DNA from 3 places in the Kosakonia sp. N21 genome. Region 1 is predicted to be linked to each of the others. Evidence: predicted binding sites of a transcription regulator. Region 1 holds the regulator's gene; each other region holds the start of a gene.
The links. Region 1 encodes LexA, which represses DNA repair genes until DNA is damaged. Its sites were predicted from a motif close to TNCTGTATGTACATACAGNA; they were not measured.
Positions count from the first base shown of each region.

Region 1 (7,476 bases):
AGCATCAGCATATGCGCAATGTTGTTGCGGTAATAGGTCATCAACACGGCCTGCTCGCGCGGCAGAATGATGATATCGCCGATAGTATCTTTCTCGACTTCAAACTTGTTCATCTGCAACGCGTGATCGATAAGCTCACTGGCGCTGGCGGACGGCGTGGTTGAATCCGGCGAATAGGGCACATTGCGCATGAGCTCAAGGTAGCAACTCAATTGCTCGGTTAACTGCTCACGCGTCAGAGAGCGCTGACGCGATGCCAACAGCGCCGTACAGCACAGGTTCATGGCGTTAGCCGCACCCGCGTTGTTAATTCGCACCATCAGATCGGCGGCAATGCCGTTCACCGTCGGCGTTAACCATGCCGGACGGATGGCTTCAATCGGATCGATCGACTCGCGCCACTCCGGTACATGGTGGTTCAGGTAGTTCATCAGCGGGATGGGCTCGCCGAAATTCACATACCCCTGGCCCAGATTGCGCAGCTTGCTCAGGCCTCGCACCATCTGCAACAGACTCTCTTTCTCTTTCGTCGCCCCGCGCAGCTCTTTGGCGTAAGTGCCCACTTCCATCACGTGCTCATAACCGATGTAAATCGGCACCAGCGTGATCGGACGCGTACCGCCGCGCAGCATTGCCTGGATGGTCATCGACAGCGTACCGGTTTTCGGATCCAACAAACGCCCGGTGCGGGAACGGCCGCCCTCGACAAAATATTCGACGGAATAACCGCGGCTGAACAGCTCGCCCAGATATTCACGAAACACAGTGGAATAGAGCTTATTGCCTTTAAAAGTACGGCGAATAAAGAACGCGCCCAGACGGCGGAAAATCGGCCCGGCGGGCCAGAAATTCAGGTTAATGCCTGCGGCGATATGTGGCGGCACCAGCCCCTGGTGATACAGTACGTACGACAGCAGCAGGTAGTCCATATGGCTGCGGTGGCAGGGCACATAGACAATCTCGTGACCATCATGGGCCAACTGGCGCACGCGCTCGGCGTTGTGCACATTAATGCCCTGATAGAGACGGTTCCAGGTGAAGCCAAGGATGCGGTCGGTCAAGCGGATCATCTCGTACGAGAAGTTCGCTGCAATCTCTTCCATCAGCGCAATGGCGTTTTGCTGCGCCTTATCGTGGGAGATTTTTTTGCTGCGCGCCTCATCTTCGACAGCTCTGGCAATCGCTTTGGATGAGAGCAGCTTATTAAACAGATCCTGGCGCGCAGGCAGGCGCGGGCCAACTGCGGCAAGGCGCTGACGGGCGAAGTGCATACGCGCGACGCGCGCCAGTTTCTGCGCGATGATTTTGTCTGTGCCGTGTTCTGTCGCCATGCGACGCAATGAAACCGGCGGCGAAAAACGCACGAAGCTGTCGCGGCCAAGCCAGGAAACAGCGAAGAATTTCTGAATGCCGTTGAGCATGCGTAAAGGCGGGTTGACTTCGCCCTTCTCACGCCCGGGGGAGCGACCAAACATCACCGATACCGGCACCATTTGCACATCCAAATCCGGATGACTGCGGTGGAGATCCAGGTAATCATGGAACAGTTTGATGGATTCTTCTTTTGGCGTGTAATAGGTAAATACACGCGGCCCGCCGTGGATAAACACGTAACGCGGTAGCAGTGCGCCGTCGATTTCCAGCGGTTCCAGTGGGTCTGGCAGCTCATGCGCCAGACACTGAGCGCGCAGCGTCATCAAGTCTGCCTTGGAGTTGTAAGGCAGCACATACATGATGGGACGTGAGGTATCGAGACCCAGTTCCTGTGCAGGTTCTGCGGGGATCGATTTACTTTTTACCAGCACGCTTAATGGTAAATTCAGTAATTTGTAGTAAATTCGTGGCCAGCCGGACATAAAGGATGTAAAGCCTCTGGTTAATAGTGCCATTGCGCCGCAAGAATATCAGAAAGCGCGCATAATTTCTGTTGTACCTCTGCATGCTTACATAGACATTGATGCTCATTAGATAAAAAGGTTCTTTTTCATGGCCAATAATACCACTGGATTAACCCGGATCATTAAAGCGGCGGGCTATTCCTGGAAAGGCGTTCGCGCCGCATGGATAAATGAAGCGGCGTTTCGCCAGGAGGCCGTCGCGGTCGTGCTGGCCATTATTATTGCCTGCTGGCTTGATGTGGAGCCCATCACGCGCGTGCTGCTGATTGGTTCGGTTTCGCTGGTCATGATCGTTGAAATCCTCAACAGCGCAATTGAAGCCGTGGTGGATCGGATTGGCGCGGAATTTCATGAGCTTTCCGGGCGAGCGAAGGATATGGGGTCGGCAGCGGTGCTGATGTCTATCCTGCTGGCGCTGTTTACCTGGATCTCATTGCTCTGGTCGCATTTTCGATAACGATTCCAGAATTCGATAACGCCCTGGTTTTTTGCTTAAATTTGGTTCCAAAATCACCTTTAACTGTATATACTCACAGCATAACTGTATATACACCCAGGGGGCGGAATGAAAGCATTAACGGCCAGGCAGCAAGAGGTGTTCGATCTTATCCGCGATCGCATCTCCCAAACAGGTATGCCGCCGACGCGTGCGGAAATCGCGCAACAATTGGGGTTCCGTTCCCCAAATGCGGCTGAAGAACACCTCAAAGCGCTGGCGCGCAAAGGGGTTATCGAAATCGTATCCGGCGCATCCCGCGGTCTTCGCTTGCTGCTCGAAGAAGAAGACGATCTCGGGCTGCCGCTGATCGGTCGTGTCGCCGCCGGTGAGCCGCTGCTGGCGCAGCAGCATATCGAAGGGCATTACCAGGTCGATCCTGCGCTCTTCAAACCGCATGCGGATTTCCTGCTGCGCGTTAGCGGGATGTCGATGAAAGACATCGGCATTATGGACGGCGACCTGCTCGCGGTGCATAAAACGCAGGACGTGCGCAACGGCCAGGTGGTTGTGGCGCGTATTGAAGACGAAGTTACCGTTAAACGTCTGAAAAAACAGGGCAACACCGTTGAACTGTTACCGGAAAACAATGAGTTTTCCCCGATTGTTGTTGATCTGCGCGATCAAAACTTCACCATTGAAGGGCTGGCGGTAGGTGTCATTCGCAATGGCGAGTGGCTGTAACGCCTCCCTTATTCGCTGCGGCGCTGTTTTACGCTCCGCAGCGTTAATCCCTTTCCCCGATCGATTCTGACACTGCTATGCCGCTGCTGACTGCATCCGACAAAGCGCTGTGGCGACTTGCCCTGCCAATGATCTTCTCCAATATCACTGTCCCGTTGCTGGGACTGGTGGATACGGCTGTGGTCGGGCATCTGGATAGTGCGGTCTATCTGGGCGGTGTGGCCATCGGCGCGACCGCGACCAGCTTCCTGTTTATGCTGCTGCTGTTCCTGCGGATGAGCACCACCGGGCTGACGGCCCAGGCATACGGCGCGAAAAATGCGCACGCGCTGGCCCGGGCGTTGGTACAGCCACTGCTGCTGGCGCTGGGTGCGGGTGTGCTGATTACACTGTTGCGCGCGCCGCTTATCGATCTGGCGTTGCACATTACTGGCGGCAGCGCTGCGGTGTTGGAGCAGGCGCGGCGCTTTCTTGATATCCGCTGGCTAAGCGCTCCCGCATCGCTCGGCAACCTGGTGCTGCTGGGTTGGCTGCTGGGTGTGCAGTATGCCCGCGCACCGGTGATCCTGCTGGTAGTGGGTAACGTTCTCAATATTGTGCTTGATGTCTGGCTGGTGATGGGGCTGGGCATGAATGTCCAGGGGGCAGCACTGGCAACGGTGGTGGCGGAGTACGCGACCTTTGTGCTCGGTCTGCTGATGGCGCGACGTGTGCTGGTTATGCGCGGTATCACCTTCCCGGTGCTGAAGACGGCCTGGCGCGGTGGACTTGGGCGCTTGCTGGCGCTTAATCGGGACATCATGCTGCGCTCGTTATTGCTACAGCTCTGCTTTGGTTCGATAACCGTGTTCGGCGCGCGTCTTGGCGGCGAAACCGTGGCGGCGAATGCGGTGCTGATGATGTTTCTGACGTTCACTGCCTACGCGCTGGACGGGTTCGCTTATGCAGTGGAAGCCCATTCCGGGCACGCTTATGGCGCGCGTGACGACACTCAGCTTAAGCTCATCTGGCACGCGGCGTGCCGCCAGGCAGGTCTGGTGGCGCTGGTGTTCTCGGCGGTATATGCGCTGGCCGGGGAGTCAATTATCGCGCTGCTCACCTCGCTGCCAGCCCTGCAAAACATGGCCGGGCACTATCTTATCTGGCAAGTGATCCTGCCGGTGGTGGGCGTGTGGTGTTATTTGCTGGATGGCATGTTTGTGGGTGCGACGCGCGGTGCGGAAATGCGTAACAGCATGGCGGTTGCTGCGTGCGGGTTTGCCCTGACGCTGTTGACGGTGCCCACGCTGGGCAACCATGGTCTGTGGTTGTCGCTGGTGGTGTTCCTGGCGCTGCGTGGGCTGACTTTAGCGTGGGTATGGCGTCGTCACTGGCGCAATGGCACCTGGTTTTCCGGTGTTGACCCCTCCTGACAGCCCCTCTTTTCCCCTAGTATTGCTGGTTCACTCCTCTTTCTTTCGTCTCGTTAATACGGTTTTTTTTATCGTAAATGGTTAAAGATTCCGAATGTAAAACAAATTGCAGTATTACTGACTACAATAATCAGTACGTTCAGCGCAACAGGAACGTAACTTTTAACCGAACGATAAGGAGTCAACGATGAACAAAGACGAAATCGGCGGTAACTGGAAGCAGTTTAAAGGTACTGTGAAAGAGAAATGGGGCAAGTTGACCGATGACGATATGACCGTCATCGAAGGGAAACGTGACCAGCTGGTGGGTAAAATCCAGGAGCGTTATGGTTACGCAAAAGATCAGGCGGAAAAGGAAGTTACGGATTGGGAAAGCCGTAACGATTACCGCTGGTAGCCGACACTCACCCTCAAGTGTTGACCCTCTGAAAGGTTCTGCCCGAACGGTACACGGATGTACCCTCCCTTTATCCCTTTATCTTTCACGTTTTATCTACGTTAGCTGCACTTTCTCATCCGGGGCGCATACTGATGTATGCTCCCGGCGTTCGTACGTTTGCTGCCTTACCCGACATGAAATTTGGGGGGTGATATGACCACTAGCGGGGTTTTTTCTTTACCAGAATACTGTGATCGTGATGGCAGTGCTCGTGATGACGGCAGGATTCCACTTCCACACACGCGGCGCATAAACCGTGTGCTTCAATCACGTTATGACGCAGGGCAAAACCCATCTTCGCCGCCAGCGCGTGCATGATATCTTCCACGCCTTCCGCTTGTTCTTCTTTCACTGACCCGCAGCGATCGCAAATAAACATGGCTGAGGTGTGCGTCGGTTGATCAAATAAATGGCACAGCACATAGCTGTTGGTGGACTCCACCTTATGAACAAACCCTTGCTCCAGCAGGAAATCCAGCGCGCGGTATACCGTTGGCGGCTTAGCCTGCGGCTCGCTGACGCGTAATAAATCGAGCAGATCGTAAGCGCTGATCGCCCCTTGCTGCAGACTGAGTAATCGCAGCACTTCAAGACGCTGGGGAGTCAGGCGCACATTGCGCTGCGCGCACAGCTTTTCAGCCTGCACTAACATCTCTTGCGAAGTGGTCTTATCCATTGGCGTTCTCTGTTTCGGGGAAGCAATAAACCCGTACTTTACCATGTCCGGCGCGAAACGCCGAGATCGCGTCCTGGGATCTCTTTTTCGCCGATATATCCACGAACTCATCAGCGTCTTCTATAAATAATTAGTGTCATCAATCACAAAAATCACTTCTGTTCGATTATTTTTCGTTCAGGAGATTTAGCTACTTTTTCCTATGTTATTCGCAGCAATAGAGCCTTCCTGTTTAGCAAATACTAAACAGGCTTAAAAAAACTCATTCTGACTACGAGACGCATACTGTGAAAAAAAATCTCAAATTTTCGGTGGTCGCGATAGCTGTCTCCTTCGTTGTGGCAAATCAGGCGGGAGCAGCCAATACCTGGGCGGAAGCACGTAATGATGCAATGGGGGGAACCGGTGTTGCCTCTGCAAACTATGGCAGCGGAGTCCTCATTAACCCGGCGCTGCTGGCGAAAGCAAAGCCGGAAGACGATATCACCGTTATCCTGCCAAGCGTGCAGGCGCAAATTACCGATAAGGACAATCTGCGCGATGAAATCGACAATATCAGCGACAAAATCGACAACTATCGCGATGTCGTTGATAACCTGACCGCCGCGCAATTTCTTGCTAACCCTGTGGGCACCGTGGGGCAATTCCAGAGCGCGGCCAAAGATCTGGCGGATGAACTGACCTTCCTGGACGGGAAAACCGCGCGGGCGAAAGCGGCTGCAGGCATTGCTGTCAGTATTCCAAACGATGTGCTCTCCGTGGCTTTTGTCACCAAAGCCTACGCGCATGCGATTGTCAGCACTGCGGTTGACCCGCAGGATATTACCTATCTGCGCAGCATCCAGAACAGCACAACGGTTGCGACGAGCGAAGCGCTGAATGCGGTTGTGTCGCCAAACGGCAGCAACGAGATCACCAAAAATCTCAACTCCACGGCATCTGGTCGTGCGGCTGTTGTCTCGGATTACGGCGTTGCGGTTGCTCGCCAGTTCGAGGTGGGTGGCATTCCTTTATCTCTGGGCGTGACGCCAAAACTGCAGAAAACCTGGGTCTGGAACTACACCACCTCTATTTATGACTATCACAGCAGTGAGTGGAACAATAGCCGCTATCGTACCGATGACACCGGTTTTAACGTGGATGTCGGCGCGGCGGCGGATTTGAGTGAAAACATCACCGTCGGCCTGACCGGCACAAACCTGATCTCCCGCGATATCGACACCAAAGATATCCTGATCCGCAACGGCAGAACCGGGCAGACGGTCAATTACAAAGACACTTACCAGATTAGCCCGGTGGTGACTGCCGGGGTGTCATGGCATAACGATCTGGTGACGTTAAGCGCCGATGGCGATTTAACCGAGACCAAAGGCTTTAAGAGCGAGAAGGACTCCCAATACGTTGGCGTCGGCGGTGAAATTCGTCCGCTGAGCTGGCTGGCGGTTCGGGCCGGTTATCGCGCTGATGTGAAAGGCGACGACAAAAACGTCTTTACCGGCGGTGTCGGCTTCGCGCCGTTTAACCGTGTCCACGTCGATTTAATGGGTCTGGTAGGTGAAGACAAAACCTGGGGGGCTGGCGCACAGCTTAGCGTGACGTTCTAAGGTGCCATCAGACTAAGACAAAACCGGGGGCGCGTGTCCTCCGGTTTTTTTTACGCTGTTATTTGTTGCTCAACGTATTAAAACTGGTCATCAGGTTGCGGTAATCCGGAATATGGTTCGAAAACAGATTACCCAGGCCTTCAATATCATTGCGCCAGTCACGGTGTAACTCGCAGGCGATGCCAAACCAGGTCATCAATTGTGCTCCGGCTTGTGACATCCGATCCCAGGCCGAATGGCGCGTAATATCGTTGAATGTACCTGATG
Region 1 covers NZ_JBOBHR010000003.1:43,410-50,885, forward strand. The annotation lists gene plsB (glycerol-3-phosphate 1-O-acyltransferase PlsB) at 1-1,856, opposite strand, end outside; gene ACQ3G7_RS07330 (diacylglycerol kinase) at 1,987-2,355, shown strand; gene lexA (transcriptional repressor LexA) at 2,464-3,078, shown strand; gene dinF (MATE family efflux transporter DinF) at 3,156-4,490, shown strand; gene ACQ3G7_RS07345 (CsbD family protein) at 4,678-4,887, shown strand; gene zur (zinc uptake transcriptional repressor Zur) at 5,090-5,605, opposite strand; gene ACQ3G7_RS07355 (conjugal transfer protein TraF) at 5,893-7,209, shown strand; gene ycaC (isochorismate family cysteine hydrolase YcaC) at 7,268-7,476, opposite strand, start outside.

Region 2 (7,476 bases), on a different contig from region 1:
TCGTGTCACGCATTGCGCAACTGCACGATGCACAGTTCTTTTTGCACAACCGGAAAACACAGTCGGGCGTGCGGGCCTGGGTTAAGTTTCACCCGATAGCCCGCGGAGTATGATCAATACGTCAGCACCCACAGATGGCTGAAACCAATGATTAACGCCAGTGCAAACGCGACGGCGAAAAACTCACGAAGATTAATTTGTTGCATCACACTCTCCTCAGTAAAGCGGAGGTTAGTGTGTCAGCGCAGTATTAAGTCAACATTAAGGCGAGTCAGGCAGATCGCCTTAATGTGTGACGAAACGCAAATTATGACGCTGCAATAAACAAATCCCGCAGTTGATGTAACTGATCGCGCACTTTCGCCGCCTCCTCGAACTCGAGGTTTTGCGCGTGCTGCATCATCTGCCCTTCCAGCTCGTGAATTTTCTGCTGCAGCGCTTTCGGCGTCAGCGCCAGCTCAGCCGCTTCCACCTGGGCAGGCGTTCTGGATTTCCCACGCCCCTTCGCCCGGGTTTTCGCCAGCCCCTCGCCCATCGCCAGAATATCCACCACTTTCTTGTTCAGGCCCTGCGGCGTAATGCCGTGCTCTTCGTTGTAGTGCTGCTGTTTCTCGCGGCGGCGTTCGGTTTCACCTATCGCCTTCGCCATCGACGGCGTGATTTTATCGCCGTACAGAATCGCCTTACCGTTAATGTTACGCGCCGCACGTCCGATGGTCTGAATAAGCGAACGTTCAGAACGCAGGAAGCCCTCTTTGTCGGCATCCAGAATCGCCACCAGCGACACTTCCGGCATATCCAGCCCCTCACGCAGTAAGTTAATGCCCACCAGCACATCAAACTCACCCAGACGCAGGTCGCGGATAATCTCCATACGCTCGACGGTATCTATATCGGAGTGCAGATAGCGCACCTTCTCGCCATGTTCTTCAAGGTATTCGGTGAGGTCTTCCGCCATTCGTTTGGTCAGGGTCGTGACCAGCACGCGTTCGTTAATTGCCGAACGTTTACGAATTTCAGACAGTAAATCGTCAACCTGTGTCGCCACCGGGCGCACTTCAATTACCGGATCAAGCAGACCGGTTGGGCGCACCACCTGGTCAATCACTTCGTTGCCCGATTTTTCCAGTTCGTAGTTGCCCGGCGTCGCCGAGACATAGATAGACTGCGGCGCCAGCGCTTCAAACTCTTCGAACTTCAGCGGGCGGTTATCCAGCGCGGAAGGCAGGCGGAAGCCATACTCGACCAGCGTCTCTTTACGCGCCCGGTCACCACGGTACATACCGCCGATTTGCGGAATGGTAACGTGAGACTCATCGATAACCAGCAACCCGTCGGCCGGCAGGTAGTCGAACAACGTCGGCGGCGGTTCGCCCGGCCCGCGACCGGAGAGAAAGCGGGAGTAGTTTTCAATACCGGAGCAATAACCCAGTTCGTTCATCATCTCCAGATCGAACTGCGTGCGCTGGCTGAGTCGCTGCTCTTCCAGCAGCTTATTGTTCGCGAGTAGCGATTTGCGCCGCTCGGCGAGCTCCTCTTTAATCTCTTCCATCGCCTGCACGATGCGCTCACGCGGTGTCACGTAGTGCGTCTTCGGATAGATGGTGAAACGCTGCACCGTCGATTCCACATGCCCGGTAAGCGGGTCAAACAGCGACAGACGCTCAACCTCTTCGTCGAACAACTCCACGCGCAGAGCAAGATCGTCCGATTCTGCGGGGAAAATATCGATCACCTCGCCGCGAACGCGAAACGTACCGCGCTGGAAAGCCTGATCGTTACGGGTGTACTGCAACTCCGCCAGGCGGCGCAGAATCGAACGCTGATCGATAATCATCCCATTGGTCAAATGCAGCATCATTTTCAGGTACAGATCCGGATCGCCCAGACCGTAAATCGCCGAGACCGATGCCACCACAATCACATCGCGCCGCTCCAGCAACGCTTTGGTTGCCGACAAGCGCATCTGCTCGATATGTTCGTTAACCGAGGCGTCTTTTTCGATAAATGTGTCCGAGCTGGGAACATAGGCTTCCGGTTGATAGTAGTCGTAGTAGGAGACGAAATACTCCACGGCATTGTCCGGAAAAAACTCCTTCATCTCACCGTATAGCTGCGCGGCCAGCGTCTTGTTGGGCGCCAGCACCATGGTGGGACGCTGCAAATCGGCAATGACGTTGGCGACGGTGAACGTCTTTCCTGAACCGGTTACCCCGAGCAGCGTTTGGTGCGCAAGACCGTCTTCCAGGCCTTCCTTGAGACGACGGATAGCTTCAGGCTGGTCGCCGGAAGGGCGAAAAGCGGAATTCAGTTTGAACGGTTTACTCATGGATGGCTACCTGGTGAAGGAATGAGCGAGCAGGTAACCTATTTTACTCACCCTGGTTACTTTTGCCAACACATAATACTGGATGAAAAAACAGTAGCGAATGACGCAATTTGTTCTACCCGGGGTCATGGCACACGTTCGCTCCTGAAATTTCTTCGCCAGCAAGATAAAACACCAGACCTTTGCGGTTATCCCCAGAACTTTTTCTCTTTTAACAATTGTCAAGCCAGTCGGTGAAAGTTTTGTGGCGGCCAGTGACACTTTTCTTACAGGCATTGCTTTTACATAACCAGCTGATATAAAAAAGAAATCACAAAAAGCCGTGTTTCGCACCAATTCAGGCGAAAGCCGCGTCCCTTCTCGCTTGCCGTGCGTTTTCTAACTCTAATACACAAGGTTATCCACAGGAATAGTGGATAACTGCCGCCAGGCCGGATACCCCGCCCTCCGCCCAATTCCCATTTCGTCCCAGCCGGGGGGGATTAAAAAATTTTTATCACTTCTTTTTGATTATTATCAGCTAACGAAACGCGAGATCTGCATGAGATCCTTCTCACACTTCGTGGCTTTGCTGCACCACAATTCGTCACTACAAGCACTGGCAAAGTGCAGGATTTTTCCCTGCGATCTCCCTTCCCGGCATTTTAAATACCACTGAGATCGGTCGTATCCGAAAAAAAAGCCTTTTTCACGTTCTGGCAAGCCTTTTGCAATATCCCTGTGTCACCAGATCCGGAAGAAGGAGCGGACCATGTTGAGCTTACGTGCAGTGAACCAGTATTACGGTAACCAGCATACCTTATGGAATATCGATCTCGATTTAACCCCCGGCGTCTGCACGTCCGTCATCGGGCTGCCGGGGATGGGCAAAACCACGCTGATAAACTGCATTACCGGCTATTTGCCCGTTGAGAGCGGCAGCATGATCTGGCAGGAAGCGGGCGCACCGCCGCGCGACCTGCTGAATGTGCAGGCTGAACATCGCTGCGCGATGGGAATGGGCTATGTGCCGCAAGACCGGCGGATATTTTCGCAACTGACCGTCGAGGAAAATCTGCATATTGCCATGATGGCCGGAGGCGCAGCACGCAATGCGGTGAGCCAGGATATCTACGATCTCTTCCCGGAGCTATACACGCTGCGCAAGACCCGCGGCGCGGGGTTGTCGGAAGATAATCAACAGCAACTGGCGATGGCGCGAGCGCTGGTGACGCACCCGCGGTTATTAATCCTTGATGAGCCAACGCGCGGGCTGGGCCAGGCCTTTGTGCATAAACTGGGCAATCTGATCGTGCGGCTTAACCAGGACTTCGGCATCACTATTTTACTGGCCGAGCAACAGCTTGCCTTTATCCGCCGGGTTGCTGACCGCTTCTGTCTGCTTCACCGGGGACGTAGCGTTGCCGAAGGGGAAGTTAAGCAACTGGACGATCGGATGTTGTCGCACTGGATGACACCGGATTCAACACGCTGAGATCAAGATAATGACCCGTTCTCTCTTTTTCCGGCGCGTGGGCAAACCAGGGGATTTCGCCAATCAGCGGAGCCTGCATCACGCGCCGAAGCGTCGCCAGATATTCAGCATGGCGCTTACCCGGCTTCACCACATCATTCGCAATCCAGCCTGCCAGCCTTAACCCCGACTGTCGTATCGCCTGCGCAGTCAACATCGCATGATTGATACAGCCCAGTTTCACCCCCACCACAAGGATCACCGGCAATTGCTCCTGCACGACCCAGTCGGCAAAGGTCAGCGTCTCCGACAACGGCGTAAACCAACCGCCTGCGCCCTCCACCAGCAGCCATTCAGCCTGCCCTGATAGATTGCGTAACCCGGCGGACATCACCGCCGCCTCGATCGGCTCGCCCACATCTGCGCTGACAATATGCGGCGATGTTGGCTCGGCAAAGGTGTAGGGATTAACGCTGTGGTAATCCAGCGGCAGACTACTGTGCAACTGTAGCGCTAACGCATCGCTATTACGCAGCCCTTTCGCGGTCATTTCGCTGCCGGACGCCACCGGCTTGTAACCGGCACTGCGTAAACCGCGCAGATTCGCCGCCTGCAACAGCGCACAACTGGCTACCGTTTTCCCTACTTCCGTGTCTGTTCCGGTGACAAAATACCGTTCACTCACGCGTGATCACTCCCCAAAAAAGATGGTACGTCAGAGGACATTTCCCCTGCTGTTGCGGCCAGGCCAGTTGTAAACGTTGCAGTTTGCTGCGCGTCAGCCCCTGCTGCCTGCCCGCATGTAAATGTGTCGCGCCAATACCTTTTAACGAACGCAACGCCTGGGTGGCATCTTCAAAACAGAGGGTGATGCGCTCCACGCCGCTGCGCAACCGCCAGCCCTGCAATGCCTGGTGGATAGCGGGTAAAGGCAAAAAACGGTTTGCGTGTGGATGGTGATCAACCGCGCGCCACGCCAGATTCAGCTCTGGCAATGAATCCTCCACCAGCGTGGTAAATGCAATGTGTCCGCCTGGGCGCGTGACGCGGTGCAGTTCGCCAATCGCCTGGCGCAAATCCTCACACCACTGCACCGCCAGGTTGCTCCACGCCAGCGAAAAAGAGGCATCCTCAAAGGGCAATGCTTCGATATCCCCGGTCACATAACGCTGTGCACTGTGCAGGCGACGGGCTTCATCCAGCATCGTCGGTGAGAGATCCAGCGCGGTGACCTCGCTGCCCTGCCCGCGCCAGTAACGGCTCATACTGCCGGGTCCACAGCCGGCATCCAACACATGCAATGGCGAGGTGTTATTCAGTTGCGCAAGCAGCACATCCGCACTCAAACGTTGCAGCTCGTCGTGCTGGCAATAGCTCTGCGCCGCCCGGCCAAAAGCGGCGGCGATAGCCTGTTTATTCACTGCCATCCAGCGCCTCCAGCAAGCGTTCGATATCTTCAGCCTGATGCGCCGCCGTCAGGGTTAAACGCAGGCGCGCCGTGCCCGGCGGCACTGTGGGTGGGCGAATAGCCGTCACCCAACACCCGCGCTGCCGCAAACGCTCAGCCAGGCGCAATGCACGGGCGTTTTCGCCGACGATCAGCGGCTGAATCGCGCTCTGCGAATCGGTCACGTCCATGCCAAGCTGCGCTGCGCCGTGGCGAAAGCGGGCGATCAGCGCGGCCAGGTGTTGCCGACGATGATTCCCTTCCGGGCTGCGGATCACCTGCAATGCGGCACTCAGCGCCATCGCCTGGGCAGGCGGCATCGAGGTGCTGTAAATAAGATGGCGGGCAAATTGCAGCAAATAATCAGCAACGCTATCGCTACAGAGCACGGCCGCGCCGCTCACGCCAAACCCTTTACCGAAAGTGACGATCAGGATCTCCGGCGTAATGCCATGCACATGGCAACTGCCTCTACCCTGCTCGCCGACCACGCCCGTTCCGTGTGCATCATCCACCATCAGCCACGCGTGGGCGTGCCGGGCAGCAGCGGCAAGGGTACGAAGCGGTGCGCTGTCGCCATCCATACTGAAAATGCCTTCGGTGACCACCAGTTGTTGCCCGGCAATGGGTTTTGCCAGCAACGCCGCCAGGTGATCGGCATCGTTATGGGCAAAGCGTCGGAGCTGCGCCGGGCTGTGGCTGGCGGCTTCCAGCAACGAGGCGTGGCTCAGTTTGTCAGCGACAATACGATCGTCTTTGCCGGTCAGCGCCGCAATCACCGCCTGGTTGGCGGAAAAACCGGAGATAAACAGCAGCGCACGCGCGTAGCCGAGCCAGTCCGCCAGTTCGCTTTCCAGCGCCTGATGCGCCACGGTATGACCGCTGACATGGCCTGAACCGCCACTGCCGACGCCATAGCGTTCGGCCCCCTGCTGCCAGGCATGAACCACCAAGGGATGCTGGCTTAAACCCAGGTAATCGTTGCTGGAAAAGTTACAAAAGCGCCGTTCACCCACCGTCAGCCAGCGCCCAGCCCCCTGGGCAACGGGATGTCGCGTGCGCAGGGCATCTGCCGCGCGGCGTTCAGCCAGCGCGACATCGATGCGTTGTTGCCAGGTCATACGGCAGCCGCGTTGTAATACTGGTCGGTATCCGCATGCAGAAGCTGCGCTTCAAGCTGCTGCTGTTGTTCGTTATCGCCGCTGCGCACTTCGGTTTGCTGCGGGTTCATCCCCAGTTTGCGGAACAGTTGCAAATCTTTGTCCTCTTCCGGGTTTGGCGTGGTCAGCAATTTGCAGCCGTAGAACACGGAGTTCGCCCCAGCCATAAAACACATCGCCTGGGTTTGTTCATTCATCTGCTCGCGACCGGCGGAGAGACGCACGTACGAAGTCGGCATCATGATCCGGGCCACGGCAATGGTGCGGATAAAGTCGAACGCATCGACATCCTCATTGTCCGCCAGCGGCGTACCTTTGACTTTCACCAGCATATTGATCGGCACGCTTTCCGGCGGTGTCGGCAGATTAGCCAGTTGCAGTAACAACCCGGCACGATCGTTCACCGTTTCCCCCAAACCGACAATGCCGCCGGAGCAGACTTTGATCCCGGCGTCACGGACCTTATCCAGCGTGTCGAGACGCTCCTGATAGGTACGGGTGGTGATGATATTGCCGTAGAACTCTGGTGAGGTATCAAGGTTGTGGTTGTAGTAATCCAGCCCGGCACTGGCAAGACGCTGTGCCTGACTTTCATTCAACGTCCCGAGCGTCATACAGGCTTCCAGCCCCATGGCTTTTACCCCTTCGACCATCTGCTCCAGATAGGGCATATCCCGGTCATGCGGGTTTTTCCAGGCCGCGCCCATGCAAAAACGGGTGGAGCCGGCCAGCTTCGCCTTGCGGGCGGACTCCAGCACCTGCTCCACTTCCATCAGGCGTTCGGACTCCAGCCCGGTTTTGTAACGGGCACTTTGCGGGCAGTATTTACAATCTTCCGGGCAGGCGCCGGTTTTGATCGACAGTAACGTACTGACCTGAACCTGGCGCGGATCGAAATGTTGGCGGTGAACCTGCTGCGCTTCAAACAGCAGCTCCAGCAAGGGTTTTTCGAACAGAGCGGTGACTTGCGACAAAGTCCAGCGTGCGTGGTGAGCCATCGGGCATCTCCAAAAGGTGTTGTTAAATCGTTATTCGGTGTAGACTTGTAAACCTAAAACTTTTTAATTTGGTTTACAAGTCAATTATG
Region 2 covers NZ_JBOBHR010000002.1:55,011-62,486, forward strand. The annotation lists gene pmrB (two-component system sensor histidine kinase PmrB) at 1-113, shown strand, start outside; gene uvrB (excinuclease ABC subunit UvrB) at 308-2,329, opposite strand; gene ACQ3G7_RS04025 (ABC transporter ATP-binding protein) at 3,081-3,803, shown strand; gene bioD (dethiobiotin synthase) at 3,745-4,467, opposite strand; gene bioC (malonyl-ACP O-methyltransferase BioC) at 4,460-5,209, opposite strand; gene bioF (8-amino-7-oxononanoate synthase) at 5,196-6,350, opposite strand; gene bioB (biotin synthase BioB) at 6,347-7,387, opposite strand; gene bioA (adenosylmethionine--8-amino-7-oxononanoate transaminase) at 7,474-7,476, shown strand, end outside.
Region 2: uvrB (excinuclease ABC subunit UvrB) is a predicted target of LexA. The motif match lies at 2,406-2,425, and genes of this name have one in related genera.

Region 3 (7,476 bases), on a different contig from region 1:
AACCACCGTGGAAGGACATGCCCCCATCCCACACGCGGAAAAGGTAAAGCGGATCGTTAAGGAACAGCGGGAAATTGTAGAACAGGACATAGCCGAGACGGCCACCGAGGAATACGCCGAGGAAACCCGCGTAGAGCAGGTTCTCAACTTCGTTTTTCGTCCAGCCACTGCCCGGACGGTTTGCCCGGCGCGTCGCCAGCCACATAGCAAAAACGAAGCCCACCAGATACATCAAACCGTACCAGTGGAGGGAAACCGGCCCAATGGAAAAAATCACCGGATCAAAGTCCGGAAAATGCAGATAGCCACTGTTCATGTGTCACCACAACTTGTTGTTATTCCGCCAGAAAAAGCCAGCGGTTCACACGCGAGACCGCAACCGGCGGCCGCTCCAAAGCTGCGAATCATAGCATAAGGCGAAGGCGCGGGTGGCGGTGAAGTGTAAAAGATATGTATAAAGCCCGCCACACAGTGAGCTGCCCAGCAGCGCTTCCATCACCGGATGGCGCTAACGCTTATTCGGCCCACGCCAAATTAACGCCCCGGTGATTAAATACCGCCGCGAATCAACCCGCCGAGACCGCGTCGCTCCATAAAGGCCGCGATCTGATGACGGACTTCTGTCGCCAGTTGCGCTTCCAGAGCGCGCCTTGCCAGCGTCTGCGCCTCTTCACAATCGATGCGGCGCAACAGGTATTTGATACGCGCGACAGAGCGACCGTTCATCGACAAATGGCGATATCCCAGGCCAATCAGCACCGCAACGCACATAGGGTCGCCGGCCATTTCACCGCACAAGCGGATATCAATACCTAAACGTTCAGCCTCGTCCGCCACCATCGCCAGCGCACGCAACACGGCCGGGTGCAGACTGTCGTACATATTCGCCACACGGGTATTGTTGCGATCGACCGCTAAAATGTACTGTGTCAGGTCGTTCGTCCCCACCGAGATAAAATCGACGCGGGTCGCCAGGTGAGACAACATAAATACCATCGACGGGACTTCCAGCATCACGCCAATACGCGGTTTGGGAATGGCGTAGCCAATCATCTCTTCCACTTCACGCCCTGCGCGCTCAATCAACCGCTTCGCTTCATCCACTTCATCAATGCTGGTAATCATGGGCAGCAGAATACTGAGGTTGCCGGTCGCCGCATTTGCGCGCAGCATCGCCCGTACCTGCACCAGGAAAATTTCCGGTTGGTCGAGCGTAATACGGATGCCACGCCAGCCGAGACACGGGTTCTCTTCACTGATTGGCATGTAAGGCAGTTGCTTGTCGGCGCCGATATCCAGCGTACGCAACGTGACGGGCTTATCGTTGAACATCTGCAACATGCCCTGGTATTGCGCCACCTGTTCCTCTTCCGACGGAAAACCGCTTTGCAGCATAAACGGAATTTCGGTGCGATACAGCCCGATACCGTCGATGCGGCTACCGAGCTTCTCTTCATGCTCCGGGCTTAACCCCGCATTGAGCATCACTTTTACCCGCTCGCCGCTTTTTAGCTGGGCGGCAAGGTTCACATCATCTTCGGCCAGACGACTTAATTCGTTCTCTTCCGTGATAAGCCGTTGGTATTCCTGCAGCAGTACCGGTTCAGGATCCACCAGCAATTCACCGCGGTACCCGTCCACCACCAGTGTGCGACGCTGCAGCAACGAAGGCTGGATGTCCGCCCCCATGACCGTCGGAATGCCCAGCGCGCGCACCATGATCGCCGCATGCGAGTTGGCTGCGCCATCGCGCACCACCACCCCGACAAGCCGGTCGTGCGGCAGCTCGGCAAGCGTCGTGGCGGACAGTTCATCCGCCACCAGAATAAAGCGTTCCGGCCAGCTATTCGGCCCGGAAATGGAGTCATCAAGATGGAACAGCAGGCGCTGCCCCAGGGTGCGTAAATCCCCCGAACGCTCTTTCAGGTAGCCGTCAGTAAGCGCGGCAAACTGCTCAGCGAAACGTTCAATCACCGTTTTCACGGCCCACTCCGCCACCACACCCCGGTCGACTTCCTCAAACAGCTCGCGGCGCAAACGCGCATCGGAAAGCAAATGCGAATAGAGGTCGAAAATCGCCGCCGTTTCTTTCTGCGCACCGGCGGAGAAACGTTTGCTATAACGGCGGAACTCGTTCGCGGCCTCTTCAAGCGCAGCGGTCAGCCTTTCCCTTTCGAGGGTGGTGTCCAGCGTGGAGGCCTGATAGACCTGCTCCATCAACGGCAGCGTTTCATCCACCCACCCTTCGGCGATTGCCACACCCGGGGAGGCCGGAAGCGCGCGAATACGCGTCTGGCGATATTGGCCAAACAGCGCGTTTAATTGTGACTGGGAGAGAATCGCCGCCATCTGCGTGGCGAGCGTCACCAGAAAGGACTCTTCACTTTCATCGTACTGGCGCAGCTCACGCTGCTGAACCACCAGCACGCCAAGCAACTGACGACGCTGAATAATAGGCACGCCAAGAAACGCGCGAAAACGCTCCTCTTTCACGGCGGGAATATATTTAAAGCTGGGGTGTTTTTGCGCATCGGCAAGGTTGATAGGTTCCGCCAGCCTGCCGACCAGACCAACAATCCCTTGATCGAATGCGAGTGTGACAGTACGACCACGCGGTTTTTTCAAACCGCGCGTCGCCATCAGGTAAAAACAACGTCTGTCGTGATCTGCGAGATAGACCGAGCACACTTCGGTTTCCATCGCCAGGCAAACGTCGGTAACCAGTATTTCCAGCGCTTCGTTAAGGCGCGGCGCGCTGGCGACTTTCTCAACTATTTCTCGCAGTCGGGTGAGCATGATGTGGGTGGCTTAACCTCGTTTACGTCGCCAGGCAGGCGCATTCTGCGGCTTAGGAGGCGTTTCCTGAAGCAGCATGACCGCGCTTGCGAATTCTTTCATCACCCGCCGGTAGACATCGCGTTTAAACGACACTACCTGACGAACAGGATACCAATAGCTTACCCACCGCCAGCCATCAAATTCAGGCGTACTACTGGCTTGCATATTGATGTCGGTATCGTTACCGACCAATTGCAGGAGAAACCACTTTTGTTTCTGGCCGATACACACCGGCTTTGTGTCCCAACGCACCAAACGTTTCGGTAACTTGTAACGCAACCAGTTACGGGTAGAAGCAAGGATACGAACATCTTTACGACTTAAGCCCACTTCCTCGAACAGTTCCCGGTACATTGCCTGTTCCGGGGATTCTCCAGGGTTGATCCCCCCCTGGGGGAACTGCCATGAATGCTGTCCAAAGCGCCTGGCCCACATCACCTGGCCCTGTCGGTTACAGATTACGATTCCCACATTTGGGCGGTAGCCATCGTCATCAATCACCGGACTACCTCAAAATAAATCTGAATGAAGCGATTGTTTCACACTCGTGGATAACGGTAAACCACTCTATTACAGGGATACGGACGGATAACAATTGAATAACTCACAGTTATCGTCAGAGTTATAAACAGCGCCCGCCTCCGCCAACGGGTTTTATTCACCTTTTCTGTGGATAGAGTTGTGAAGAAGTGTGGAATTACCCAGGGAAAACCCGGAACAGTCTGAATAACTCATGATTGGCCGATAAAAATAAAATTCATTAATTCATCGAGTTAAATGGCTTATCAACCTTTTTTTCGGGCATAGTGTGATGATCATCACTCTTCGGATCCCGTCGCTGATGAAAGATCGAACAGAGCCGTTTTTATCCACAGATTATGCCAATAAGTTAGGCACATTTTGTGCAGAAATTCGATTTTCGTCGCACGTCAAGGCTGTAAATCGAAACAGTAGTGGGGCTTTTCCCCAGTTATCCCACTTTTCTGTGGATAACAGGGTGTAAGATCCTGTTTATTGTCAGTGACCAGATTTGGAAAACCGATCGCACTGTTGCGCAACGCTCAGTTGATAAAAATAAATTACCTTATAAATCATCGCATTGCTCAGCCGACACGGAAAAAGGTAAACTGCACGGATGCGGTGCAAAACTGCCGTCTGTTTTTTAACCAAAAGGTTTTTAGCATGTCTGCGTTATCTCCACTGACAACTCCTCCGGAAACAGAAGCTCAACTGCTGGCTCAGGCGCAGCGCCTGGCAGGCTACTCACTGGGAGAACTGGCGGCAAAGGCAGGGTTGCCGGTTCCCCGCGATCTCAAGCGTGATAAAGGGTGGACGGGCGTGTTGCTCGAGCTGTGGTTAGGCGCAAGCGCAGGTAGCAAACCAGAACAGGACTTTGCAGCGTTGGGCGTCGAGTTGAAAACGATCCCTGTGGACAGTCAGGGACGCCCGCTGGAAACGACGTTTGTTTGCGTCGCGCCGTTGACCGGCAACAGCGGCGTGGTGTGGGAAACCAGCCACGTGCGCCATAAACTCAAGCGCGTCTTATGGATCCCCATCGAAGGATCGCGGGAGATTCCGGTGGCAGAGCGCCGGGTTGGATCGCCGCTGCTCTGGAGCCCGAACGAAGAGGAAGAGCAGCAGTTACGTCTCGACTGGGAAGAGTTAATGGATCTGATCGTGTTGGGGAAAGTTACCCGCATTACCGCACGTCACGGCGAAGTGATGCAGTTACGCCCGAAGGCGGCCAACAGCAAAGCACTCACCGAAGCAATCGGCGAGCATGGCGAACGGATCCTCACTTTGCCCCGCGGTTTTTATCTGAAAAAGAACTTCACCAGCGCCCTGCTGGCTCGCCATTTTTTATTATCCGGATATTAAATTTTTGCCACAGCAACGCTCGCGCTTATAATTAGCGCTTCTTTTTTTTGGCAGGACTTTGCTTAAATGTTATTTGCATGGATAACCGACCCCAACGCCTGGCTGGCGCTCGGAACACTGACGCTTCTGGAGATCGTTCTCGGGATCGACAATATTATTTTCCTCTCTCTGGTGGTCGCCAAACTTCCCACTGCGCAACGTAATCACGCACGTCGTCTTGGACTTGCTGCGGCAATGATCATGCGCCTGTTACTGCTGGCGTCCATCGCCTGGGTGACCAGGCTGACGCACCCACTGTTCAGCGTGTTTGATCACAGCGTTTCCGCCCGCGATTTGATTCTGTTTCTCGGCGGCTTGTTCCTGATCTGGAAAGCAAGCAAAGAGATCCACGAATCGATCGAAGGGGAAGAAGAAGGGCTGAAGACCAATGTGCACTCTTTCCTTGGCGCTATCGTGCAAATCATGCTGCTGGATATCATTTTCAGCCTTGATTCCGTGATTACCGCCGTGGGCCTGTCGGATCATCTGTTTATCATGATGGCCGCCGTGGTGATTGCCGTTGGTGTGATGATGTTTGCCGCGCGGCCGATTGGCGAATTTGTTGATCGCCATCCATCGGTCAAAATGCTGGCATTGTCGTTTCTGATCCTTGTCGGCTTTACGCTGATTCTGGAAAGCGTCGCTATTCATGTGCCAAAAGGCTACATCTACTTTGCGATGTTCTTCTCCATCGCCGTTGAGACGCTCAACCTGATGCGTAACAAGAAAAATCCGCTGTAATGATCACGCTTCCTCTTCGGAGGAAGCGTTTTCGCCGTTCCTCTTTCCTAAACATATATTTTCAGATAATCCCGCTTTTTCATCGCCAGATCGCGCGTTATTACTAGACTTGTGTATGACAGGCCGTGAGAGGGGCAGGATGATGAAAAAATGGGCAGTACTGATTTCCGCAGTGGGACTGGCTTTTGCTGTTTCCGGATGCAGCAGCGATTATGTCATGGCGACAAAAGACGGCAGGATGATCCTGACGCAAGGTAAACCGGAAATTGATGATGAAACCGGGCTGGTCAGCTATCACGATCAGCAAGGCAATAAAATGCAGATTAACCGTGATGACATATCCCAGATTATCGAACGCTAAGAAATCCCTATAAAGGTCAGTAACCTGCTGGCCTTTTTTTGAATTTCCGCTTTCCCTTTCTCTTCCCCTCTGCCATGGTTATATTCCTTTGTCAGGAGCTCTGACGTTGTTTGATTGAGGAAGCCGGCTATGCACTATCACCGTATCCCCCACAGTTCGCTTGAAATCAGCACCCTGGGGCTGGGCACAATGACGTTTGGTGAACAAAACAGCGAAGCCGACGCCCACGCACAGCTCGACTATGCCGTCAGCCAGGGCATTAACCTGATTGATGTCGCAGAGATGTACCCTGTACCGCCACGCCCGGAAACACAAGGGCTGACTGAAACCTACGTCGGCAACTGGCTGGCGAAACGCGGCAGCCGCGAAAAACTGGTGATCGCCTCTAAAGTCAGCGGCCCGAGCCGCAACAATGACAGCGGCATCCGCCCCAATCAGGCGCTGGATCGCAAAAACATCCGCAGCGCGCTGGATGCGAGTTTAAAGCGTCTGCAAACCGATTATCTCGACCTGTACCAGGTGCACTGGCCGCAGCGCGCCACTAACTGCTTCGGCAAACTGGGTTATAGCTGGGTAGAGAGTGCACCGGTCGTCACGCTGCTGGAAACGCTGGAAGCGCTGACCGAGTTTCAACGTGCCGGGAAAATCCGTTATATCGGCGTTTCTAACGAGACCGCATTTGGCGTAATGCGCTATCTCCACCTGGCGGAAAAACATGAACTGCCGCGCATTGTGACCATTCAGAACCCGTATAGCCTGCTAAACCGCAGCTATGAAGTGGGGCTGGCGGAGGTGAGCCAGTATGAAGGCGTTGAGCTGCTGGCTTACTCCTGCCTGGCCTTTGGCACCCTGACCGGCAAATACCTCAACGGCGCGAAACCCGCAGGCGCGCGCAATACGCTGTTCAGCCGCTTCACGCGTTACAGTGGGGAGCAGGCGCAAAAAGCCGTTGCGGCCTATGTGGATATTGCCAAACGGCATAACCTCGATCCGGCGCAAATGGCGCTGGCTTTCGTGCGCCGTCAGCCCTTCGTCGCCAGCACCCTGCTGGGCGCAACGACGATGGAACAACTGAAGACCAATGTGGAGAGCCTGCACCTGGATCTCAGCGAAGAGGTGCTGGCTGAAATCGAAGCGGTGCACCAGGTGTATACCTACCCCGCTCCGTAACCGGCTACCGGCGGCGCTGCCAGATCCACAGCGCCGCAATCGCCAACGCAAACAGCGTCCCAAACCCAACGCCCACGCCGACCACCGGCGCACCTGCTTTTACCGCCAGCGAATAGAACCCCAGCATCAGCAACATCGCCATATTTTCGCCGAGGTTTTGCACCGCGATGGCATTGCCCGCGCCCACAGACGCTTTACCGATAGCCTGCAACAATGCATTTAAAGGTACGACGAAGAAGCCGCCCAGCGCGCCGATCAGCAGCAAAACGCCATACGCCGGGAGTAATGCATGTTGTAACGAAAACAGCGTCACCGCCACGCCAATCAGGATCCCGGCAGGCATACAACGGGCAACGGTTTCCAGCGTCACCAGTTTTGCCGCCAGGCCCGCTCCCGCCACAATGCCCACGGCCACCATCGCATTAAGATAGGTTGGCGTGGCGTTATCG
Region 3 covers NZ_JBOBHR010000006.1:90,984-98,459, reverse strand. The annotation lists gene lgt (prolipoprotein diacylglyceryl transferase) at 1-316, opposite strand, end outside; gene ptsP (phosphoenolpyruvate--protein phosphotransferase) at 550-2,796, opposite strand; gene rppH (RNA pyrophosphohydrolase) at 2,809-3,339, opposite strand; gene mutH (DNA mismatch repair endonuclease MutH) at 4,021-4,716, shown strand; gene ACQ3G7_RS15665 (TerC family protein) at 4,783-5,496, shown strand; gene ACQ3G7_RS15660 (YgdI/YgdR family lipoprotein) at 5,639-5,857, shown strand; gene ACQ3G7_RS15655 (NADP(H)-dependent aldo-keto reductase) at 5,987-7,027, shown strand; gene lplT (lysophospholipid transporter LplT) at 7,032-7,476, opposite strand, start outside.
Region 3: mutH (DNA mismatch repair endonuclease MutH) is a predicted target of LexA. The motif match lies at 3,772-3,791, and genes of this name have one in related genera.